Regions from separate parts of the Agromyces marinus genome, predicted to be linked through region 3. Evidence: predicted binding sites of a transcription regulator. Region 3 holds the regulator's gene; each other region holds the start of a gene.

Region 1 (3,239 bases), 900 kb from region 3:
GGCTTGTCGGCGACGACGGCCTCGGTCGTGAGGAACAGGCCGGCGATCGACGCGGCGTTCTGCAGCGCCGAGCGCGTGACCTTCGCCGGGTCGATGATGCCCTGCGCGAGCAGGTCGCCGTACTCGCCGGTCGCGGCGTTCAGGCCGTGACCCGCGGGCAGCTCGGAGACCTTGTTCGCGACGACGCCCGGCTCGAGGCCCGCGTTGAGCGCGATCTGCTTGAGCGGAGCCTCGATGGCCACCTTGACGATGTTCGCCCCGGTCGCCTCGTCGCCCGTGAGCTCGAGCTTCGCGAACGCCGCCTTGCCGGCCTGGATGAGGGCCACGCCACCACCGGCGACGATGCCCTCCTCGACGGCGGCCTTCGCGTTGCGGACGGCGTCCTCGATGCGGTGCTTGCGCTCCTTGAGCTCGACCTCGGTGGCCGCGCCCGCCTTGATGACGGCGACGCCGCCGGCGAGCTTCGCGAGGCGCTCCTGGAGCTTCTCGCGGTCGTAGTCCGAGTCGGTGTTCTCGATCTCCGAGCGGATCTGGGCGACGCGGCCCGCGATCAGGTCGGCGTCGCCCGCACCCTCGACGATCGTGGTCTCGTCCTTGGTGATGACGACCTTGCGCGCCTGGCCGAGCAGGTCGAGCGTGGCGTTCTCGAGCTTGAGGCCGACCTCTTCGGAGATGACCTGGCCGCCGGTGAGGATCGCGATGTCCTGGAGCTGGGCCTTGCGGCGATCGCCGAAGCCCGGCGCCTTGACGGCGACCGACTTGAAGATGCCGCGGATCTTGTTCACGACGAGCGTGGCCAGGGCCTCGCCGTCGACGTCCTCGGCGATGATCAGGAGCTGCTTGCCCGACTGGATCACCTTGTCGACGATCGGCAGGAGGTCCTTGATGTTCGAGATCTTCTGGTTGGCGATGAGGATGTACGGGTCCTCGAAGACCGCCTCCTGGCGCTCCGGGTCCGTGACGAAGTACGCCGACAGGTAGCCCTTGTCGAAGCGCATGCCCTCGGTCAGCTCGAGCTCGGTGCCGAACGTGTTCGACTCCTCGACCGTGACGACGCCCTCCTTGCCGACCTTGTCGATCGCCTCGGCGATGATCTCGCCGATCTGCGCGTCAGCGGCCGAGATCGACGCGGTCGCGGCGATCTCGTCCTTGGTCTCGATCTCCTTCGCCGCGGCGAGGAGCTCCTCCGAGACGGCCCCGACGGCCTTCTCGATGCCGCGCTTGAGCGAGATGGGGTCGGCGCCGGCCGCGACGTTGCGCAGGCCCTCGCGCACGAGCGCCTGAGCGAGCACGACCGAGGTGGTGGTGCCGTCGCCCGCGACGTCGTCGGTCTTCTTCGCGACCTCCTTGACGAGCTCCGCGCCGATCTTCTCGTACGGGTCGTCGAGCTCGATCTCCTTGGCGATCGACACGCCGTCGTTCGTGATCGTGGGGGCGCCCCACTTCTTCTCGAGCACGACGTTGCGGCCGCGCGGGCCGAGGGTCACCTTGACCGCGTCGGCGAGCGTGTTCAGGCCGCGCTCGAGGCCGCGGCGGGCCTCCTCGTCGAAAGCAATGATCTTTGCCATGTGTGTCTCTCGTCCCTTCCGGACGTCATGAAAGATTCCAAGGGGGTTAGCACTCAGAACGTGCGAGTGCCAGTTCGATTCTGGCACTCTCCCGCGACGAGTGCAAGCGAGCGCACCTGTGAATCCGGCGAGCGGACATGCGGAAGCGCCGCCGGAGGGACCCGGCGGCGCTTCCGACGTCTCGGACTAGGCGGGCCGAACCGCCTCGGCCTGCGGGCCCTTCGAGCCAGAACCGACCTCGAAGGTCACCTGCTGGCCTTCCTCGAGGACCTTGTAGCCGGCCATGTCGATCGCGGAGTAGTGGACGAACACGTCCTGGCCCCCATCGTCGACGGTGATGAATCCGTATCCCTTTTCAGCGTTGAACCACTTGACGGTTCCGTTCGCCATGCGTTGCTCCCATGTTGCCGTGTTTCGAGTCAGCACGTGCCTTCGGCGGTACCGGGCGCTCGTCGTGCCGACGTCGACGTCGGGGTCCGGCGCCGGGTGCTCACACTGCTGTTCGAGCCGCCGTTTCTAGATAGGCATGCCGCGCGGCCCGAGCACAAGGGATCCGACGCGACGAATGGTCGCAGAATGGCAACGATTGGCGCCGGTCTCAGCCGGCGACCGCCTCCGCGTAGTCCGCCCCCAGCACGACGACGAGCTGCATGCCCTCCTGCCCGAACTGCTCCGAGAGCCGCACCTCGGACTCGGGCAGCAACTGGGCGATCCCCCGCGCCGCACCCTCCAGGTCGGCCGACGCGTAGTACACGACGGTCTGCTCGATGTCCGAGGTGTCGGCGTTCGAGGTCACCCCGACCGTCACGCCCTGGGCGGCGAGCTGCTCGCCCGCGCTCGACGCGAGCCCGCTCGTCGACGTGCCGTTCAGGACCGCCACGCTCACGTCGGGTGCGAGGGTGGGCTCGGCGGTCGGGCCGGGGGTCGCGCTCGCCGACGGCACGACGTCCTCGAACTGGAGGCGCTGGTTGTACACGGAGACCGCGGCGATGCCCGCCCCCGCGATGACGACGGTCGCCAGTGCCGCCCAGCCGATCATCATCCACCTGCGCCCTCGACGCTCGGGCGCGCGGTGCGCGCCGACCCGGTCCATGCCGTGCGGGATCGAGTCGAACCGGTCGCGGGGGAAGTTCTGCACCTGGGTTCCAGTCGGTCGGGGCGCGCTCTAGGGAAGCGGCCGGGCGGTCGGGATGCTGCGGCGTTCGCGCGCCGCGACGCGCGCCGCCCGCTGACGCTGCAGCCGGCCGATGAGCATCGGGTCGTGCCGCAGCGCGGCGGGCGAGTCGACGAGTGTTCCGAGGAGCCGATAGTAGCGGGCCGCAGACCAACCGAGCTCCGCCCGGATCGCGTCGGCCTTGCGGGCCGGGTCCGGGAAGGCGCGGGACTCGAAGGCGAGGACGGCGCGCTGCGCATCGTCGAGGCCGTCGCCGTCCATGCCGTCGTCTCCTGTCCATGCGCCGCCGAGTCCTGCCGGGCTTGCCGTCGAGCACATCCTAGGGAGGGCTTCCCGTGAGGCCGCCGCACTCGGCGGCGCGGCCCGGGAACAGCCGCGGCATCCGTCACGTTGCACCCGTCAGGCCGAACAACTGCGACGATGGAAGGCGCACCGACCCTCGAGGAGAGCAACCATGGCATACCAGGTCGACAAGTCCGACGACGAGTGGCGCGATC
Region 2 (3,239 bases), 1.1 Mb from region 3:
CGTCGGCTGGATGCTCCCGCTCTCACTGGCCGCGATCGTCTTCGGCGTCCTCGGCCTGCGCCGAGAGGAGCACGGCCGGGCCGCGGCGTTCGTCGGGATCGGCACGGGCATCACCGGCCTGGTGTTCTCGGTGATCTGGATCGGCTACTACGCGATCGTGTTCGAGGCGCTGCCCACCTGAGCCTCCGGTGGCATCCGCTCGACCAGCACGGCGACGTGCCGCCCCTCCTCGCGCGTGAGCACGACGGTCGCCGATCGCTCGCCCCGGAGTTTCAGCCGGGTGCGCAGCGCGGCGGGATCGACGTCGACGCCGCGCTTCTTGATCTCGACCGTGCCGATCCCGCGGTCCTGAAGCGCGCGCCGCAACCCCCGCTCGTCGGCCGGCAGCCGCTCGAGCACGCGGAAGCCGCGCGCGAACGGCGTGTGCACGGCACGGTCGCCGGTCAGGTACGCGATGCGCTCGCTGATCATCCATGCGCCCATCGACCGGGCGAGGTCGCCGATGAGGCGAGCCCGGATGACGGCCCCGTCGGGCTCGTACAGGTAGTCGCCGAGCGGACCGACGGGGGCGTCGACCGAGTCCGCGGGCGCGACGAGCTCGTGCGCCGCATCGCCGCGGATGACGAGCGCCGCGCGCCCGATGCCGGCGCGTGCGAGCGCGCCGGTCCAGACGACGAGCTCGACGACGTCGCCGTCGACCGAGATCCACTGGGCCTCCGCGTCGGCCGGGACCACGTCGCGATCCGTTCCGGGGCCGAGCTTCACGCCCACCGGCATCCGCTCGGTCAGGCCGAAGGCGAACTCGAGCGAGGGGGAGTAGTCCGCGGCATCCGCGATCCTCGTCGTCGTCCCGCCGGCGGTCGTCCGCCGGGCCGGGTCGAGCCAGGCGGCGTCGATGCCGTCGAGCGCGACCTCCTCGGCCGGCGAGTGCACGACGCGCACCCTGGGGAACGGCGTGAGGTTGAACGCCGCGACGGCGGCGGTCACCTCGTCGGCCTCGGCCGCGGTGACCTCGAGGTCGACCGCGGCCATGGCGAGCGCATCTCCGCCGATGCCGCAGCCCAGGTCGGCGACGTGACGGATGCCGGCCCTGGCGAACCGGCCGGCGTGCAGGGCCGCCACGCGCAGCCGCGTCGCCTGCTCGAGGCCGGGGGCGGTGAAGAGCATGCGATCGGCGAACTCGCCGAACTTGGCGCGGGCCTTCGCCCGCAGGCGCGACTGGCTGAGCACGGCGGCGACGAGGCCCGCGTCGTGGCCGCGACCGCGCAGTTCGGAGACCGTCTTCACGACGTCGGACTTCGTCGAGTACTCGGGCAGGGAGTCGAGCAGCGCGAGCCCCTCGGCAGAGAGCAGCCGCACCAGCTCGTCGCGTTCCACGCGGACACGCTAGCACCGCGGCATCCGCTGGCACTCACGTTGCACGAGTGCCAGAACCGCCCTAGACTCGGGTTAGCACTCTCACTCAGAGGCTGCTAACCCCAGTCTTCGTCAAGAAAGAGGTCAACCGTGTCGGTTTCCATCAAGCCGCTCGAGGATCGCATCGTCATCAAGCAGGTCGAGGCAGAGCAGACCACCGCTTCCGGTCTGGTCATCCCCGACACCGCCAAGGAGAAGCCCCAGGAGGGCGAGGTCGTGGCGGTCGGCCCGGGCCGCATCGACGACAACGGCAACCGCGTCCCGCTCGACGTGGCCGTCGGCGACAAGGTGATCTACTCCAAGTACGGCGGCACCGAGGTGAAGTTCGGCGGCGAGGACTACCTCGTGCTGTCGGCTCGCGACGTGCTCGCGGTCGTCGTCCGCTAGTCGACGCCGACGCCTCGAACGGCCCGGATGCCATGGCATCCGGGCCGTTCCGCGTCTCCGCGCCGCTCCGGGCTCGGACGGCGCGCCCGCCCGCGCCCCGCGATGAGCGCCCTCACGCCCTGCGCCGGGGAGCGGCCGCGCGCGTCTAGGCTTGTGCAGTGGCATCCAGCGCATCCGGGACCGAGACCGGGACCGGGACCCGGGGAGACGGCGTGAGCCGCAGCGGGCTCGTCTTCGCGGTCTCGGCGTACGCCCTGTGGGGGTTCCTCCCCGTCTACTTCATCGCGCTCGCGCCCACGGGCCCCGTCGAGATCGTCGCGTGGCGCATCCTGCTCTCGCTCGTGTTCTGCGCGGCCCTGATCGCGCTGACGCGGACCTGGCGGCCGTTCCGCGCGCTGGTGCGCGACCGCCGCATCGTGCTCATCATGGGCGTGGCCGGGGTGCTCATCTTCGCCAACTGGCTCACCTACGTCTACGCCACGCTCTCGGGCCAGGTCGTCGAAGCCGCGCTCGGGTACTTCATCAATCCGATCGTGACGGTGTTCCTCGGAGTGCTCGTCCTTCGCGAACGGCTCAGCGCGGTGCAGTGGACGGCGGTCGGCATCTCGATCGTCGCCGTGCTGGTCCTCGGGATCGGCTACGGGCAGGTGCCGTGGATCGCACTCGTGCTCGCGTTCAGCTTCGGGTTCTACGGGCTCATCAAGAAGCGCGTCGGCCATCGGGTCGACGCGATCTCCGGCCTCACGCTCGAGACCGCGTGGCTCGCGCCCGTCGCGGGTGTGCTGCTGACGGTGGTCGCCGCGACCAGCGGCCTCAGCATCGGGACCGAGGGCGGATGGCACACCGTGCTCCTGCTCGGCGCCGGTGCCGTCACGGCGGTGCCCCTGCTGCTGTTCGCTGCGGCCTCCCGACGGCTTCCGCTCATCTACCTGGGATTCATCCAGTACTTCGCCCCGTTCATCCAGTTCCTCGTCGGCGTGTTCGTGCTGCACGAGCCGATGCCCCCGGAGCGCTGGATCGGGTTCTCGCTCGTCTGGCTCGCGCTTGCCGTGCTCACGTTCGACCTCGTGCGGGGCGCGCGTGCCGCGCGTCGCGCGGCGACGCTGGAACCGGTCTGAGGCGCCGGCTCCGCGCTCCGGGCTCCCCCCGAACTGGGGCCTGCCGGTGCGATGGCCGCTGTGCGATCGCGTGCGCGAAACCGCGCTGGATCGGCGGAATCGTGCGTGAGTGCGACGCCGGATGACGCCGCGATAACGATTCCATGTGCGTTACCGGGTTGTGATCGCCGCAATCTTGTGCGGTTCGAGGGCGGGCAATACGGTCGACTACAGCGGCGTCGCAAGGCGCTGAATCGTACCGATCCTTCAGTCCCAAGGAGCATCATGAGCGTTATCGCTAGGGCTACGGCCAAGCGTTCGGCTCGCGCGGCTTGGACG
Region 3 (3,239 bases):
ATGCCGCGGTCCCTGACCGTGAGGACGTCGCCCGACTGCACTCCGGAGCGCAGCTCGAGCTCGACGTCCCCGTCGAGGGCGGCGACCTTCGCGGTCGCTCCGAGCACGGCATCGGTCATCTGCACCTCGAGCGTGCAGAGCAGGTCGTCGCCGTCCCGACTGAACACCTCGTGGGTCTTCACCTTGATCTCGAGGTAGAGGTCGCCGTTCGGTCCGCCCGCGGGGCCCGCCTCGCCGGAGCCGGGCATCTGCAGTCGCACGCCGGTGTCGACACCGGCGGGCACGTCGACGGGGACCGTGCGACGCGCGCGGACGCGACCCTGCCCCTGGCAGGTCACGCACGGCGTGGCGATGATCGTGCCGTACCCGCGGCACGACCCGCACGGGCTCGAGGTCATGACGTTGCCGAGCAGCGAGCGCACCGCCCGCTGGATCTGCCCGCTTCCGCCGCAGATGTCGCAGCGCACGGGCGAGGTGCCGGGCTGGCAGCACGATCCGTTGCAGGTCTCGCACACGACCGCCGTGTCGACCTCGAGGTCGCGGTGCGTGCCGAAGATCACCTCGTCGAGGCCCACCTCGAGGCGGATCAGCGCGTCCTGGCCGCGCTCGCGGCGCGATCTCGGTCCGCGACTGCCCTGGCCCGCACCGAAGAACGTCTCGAAGATGTCGCCGAACCCGCCGAACCCGGCCGCTCCGCCGCCGAACCCGCCCTGGCCGCCGAGGTCGTACTGCTGCCGCTGCTTCGGGTCCGAGAGCACGTCGTACGCGTGCGTGACCTCCTTGAATCGCTCGGACGCCTCGGCGCCCGGGTTCACGTCCGGGTGCAGCTCGCGCGCGAGACGTCGGTAGGCCTTCTTGATCTCGTCCGGGGCGGCGTCGCGGGCGACGCCGAGGACCTCGTAGTGGTCGGCCACGTGAGGCGGATTCCTTTCGATCGCGATGGGCGGATGCCGCACGGCGGCACCCTCCGGTTCAGTTCTCGCCGAGTGTGCGGGAGAGGTATCGGGCGACGGCGCGGACGGCCGCCATGCTCTGGGAGTAGTCCATGCGGGTGGGGCCGACGACGCCGAGCCGCGACATGTCGCGACCGGGGACGGCGAAGGTGCTCGAGACGACCGAGGTCTCGCCGAGCCCGTAGGCGGCGTTCTCGCGGCCGATGCGCACCGCGAGCCCCTCGTCGGCGGCCATCTCGCCGAACAGCCGGAGGATGACGACCTGCTCCTCGATCGCCTCCATGACGCCGAGGATGCTGCCGGCGAAGTCCTGCTCGGTGCGCACCAGGTTCGCGGCTCCCGCGACGACGAGGCGGTCGGCCCGCGTCACCATGGCCTGGTCGGCGAGCGTCGCGGCGAGCGTGCGCAGGACCTCGGCGTGGGCCCGGTCGGCGTGGTCGGTCTCTGCGGACAGCGCGGTCGCGGCATCCGCCATCGTCAGGCCCGCCGAGATCTCGTTGAGCCGATCGCGCAGGCGCGCGAGCGTGCCCTCGTCGACCTCCTGGTCGAGTTCGGCGAGGCGCTGCTCGACCTGCCCGCTGTCCGAGATGAGGATGCACAGCACCCGCGTGGGCGCGAGCGAGACGAGTTCGACGTGGCGCACACGCGCGCGCGCGAAGCTCGGGTACTGCACGACCGCGAGCTGCCGAGTCAGCTGCGACACCAGCCGCACGGTGCGCCCGAGCAGCTCGTCGAGGTCGTGGGACTCGCCGAGGAAGGTCTCGATCGCGTGGCGCTGCGCCGGCGTCAGCGGGCGGACGTCGGCCAACCGGTCGACGAACACGCGGTAGCCCTTGTCGGTCGGGATCCGGCCCGAGGAGGTGTGCGGCGCGGCGATGAGCTCCTCCTCTTCGAGGAGGGCCATGTCGTTGCGGATGGTCGCGGCGGACACCCCGAAGTGGTGCCGCTCGACGATCGATTTCGAGCCGACCGGCTCGCGCGACGCGACGTAGTCCTGCACGATCGCCCGGAGCACTTCGAGGCTGCGTTCGGAGACCATGTCCCTCGCTTCCCTCGACCGATCCGGATGGCTCGTGGCTGGCACTCCGCCCACGTGACTGCTAATCATATCTCGACATCCGGTGCCTGCCCCGTTGCCGCCGGACCCGCCGCGCCGATAGCGTGTGCTTCGTCCCGCGGGAGGGTCGCCCCCGGCCGCCCGCAGAATCCCCGATCCCATGACCGAAAGGCCCGTCGTGACCGACTCGAACCTTCCTCCGCAGGACCCAGGCTCCCAGGGCGCGCCCGGCCCCGCCGCACCCCTGCCCCACGAACAGGATGTCCAGTGGGCGTCGTTCGCCCACCTCGGCGGCATCCTCGGCTTCCTGCCGTCGCTGATCATCTGGCTCGTGTTCAAGGACCGCGGCGCCTTCACGAACACCGAGGCGAAGGAGGCGCTGAACTTCCAGATCACCGCCGTGTTCGCCTACGTCGCGATCTTCATCGTCAACGCGATCCTCACGGCCGTCACGTTCGGCATCTGGGGCTTCATCGGCTGGATCCTGCCGCTCGCGCTCTGGGTCGCGGTCATCGTGTTCTCGGTGCTCGGCTTCATGCAGGCCAAGGACGGCAACCACTACCGCTACCCCTTCGCCATCCGCCTCATCAAGTAGCGCTCCGTCTCCTGCCGACGCGCCGGTCGAGTCGTCCTCGACCGGCGCGTCGTCGTGTGCCAGCATGAGAGCGTCCCTGCACGGCGCCGATCAGAGGAGCACAGCATGTCCGACGCACCGCCTCCCACACCGCCCACGCCGCCCGCAGGCGGACCGCCTCCCCCGCCGCCCGGCGGCCCGACGCCTCCGCCGCCCGGCGGCGGCTCCTACCAGCAGAGCCAGCCGCTCAGCCCGGCCGACGAGAAGCTGTGGGCCACGCTCATCCACATCGGCGGGATCCTCTTCGGGTTCCTCCCCGCGCTGATCGGGTACCTGATCCTGAAGGACAAGGGGCCGTTCATCCGGGAGCACACCGCGACCGCACTGAACTTCCAGATCACGCTGCTGATCGCCTACGTCGTCGGCTCGATCCTGACGTTCGTGATCATCGGCATCTTCCTGCTGATCGCCGCCTGGGTCTGCGCGATCGTGTTCGGCATCATCGCCGCGATCAAGGCCAACAACGGCGAGTACTACGTGTACCCGGTCGCGATCAAGTTCGTGAGCTAGGAGGCGCCCTCGAGCAGGCGTCGCACGACGGCGTCGGCCAGCAACCGCCCGCGGCGGGTGAGCGTCAGCCGCCCGGCGAGGGCGG

Evidence for each region. The regulator HrcA, encoded in region 3, represses chaperone genes, less so after heat shock. The targets are predictions, from matches to a motif close to TTNGCACTCGNNNNNNNCGAGTGCNAA.
Region 1: the regulator HrcA is predicted to act here: its motif matches at 1,615-1,641, upstream of groL (chaperonin GroEL).
Region 2: the regulator HrcA is predicted to act here: its motif matches at 1,405-1,431, upstream of groES (co-chaperone GroES).

The regions. Positions count from the first base shown of each region.
Region 1 covers NZ_CP087879.1:2,343,170-2,346,408, forward strand. Annotated here, with positions in the region: gene groL (chaperonin GroEL) at 1-1,568, opposite strand, end outside; gene DSM26151_RS10900 (cold-shock protein) at 1,755-1,958, opposite strand; gene DSM26151_RS10905 (LytR C-terminal domain-containing protein) at 2,167-2,706, opposite strand; gene DSM26151_RS10910 (DUF3263 domain-containing protein) at 2,734-3,003, opposite strand; gene msrB (peptide-methionine (R)-S-oxide reductase MsrB) at 3,197-3,239, shown strand, end outside.
Region 2 covers NZ_CP087879.1:2,491,758-2,494,996, reverse strand. Annotated here, with positions in the region: gene DSM26151_RS11550 (hypothetical protein) at 1-181, shown strand, start outside; gene DSM26151_RS11545 (class I SAM-dependent methyltransferase) at 148-1,377, opposite strand; gene groES (co-chaperone GroES) at 1,507-1,803, shown strand; gene rarD (EamA family transporter RarD) at 1,962-2,921, shown strand; gene DSM26151_RS11530 (ABC transporter substrate-binding protein) at 3,186-3,239, shown strand, end outside.
Region 3 covers NZ_CP087879.1:1,440,283-1,443,521, reverse strand. Annotated here, with positions in the region: gene dnaJ (molecular chaperone DnaJ) at 1-914, opposite strand, end outside; gene hrcA (heat-inducible transcriptional repressor HrcA) at 973-1,992, opposite strand; gene DSM26151_RS06770 (DUF4870 domain-containing protein) at 2,171-2,605, shown strand; gene DSM26151_RS06765 (DUF4870 domain-containing protein) at 2,711-3,154, shown strand; gene hemW (radical SAM family heme chaperone HemW) at 3,151-3,239, opposite strand, start outside.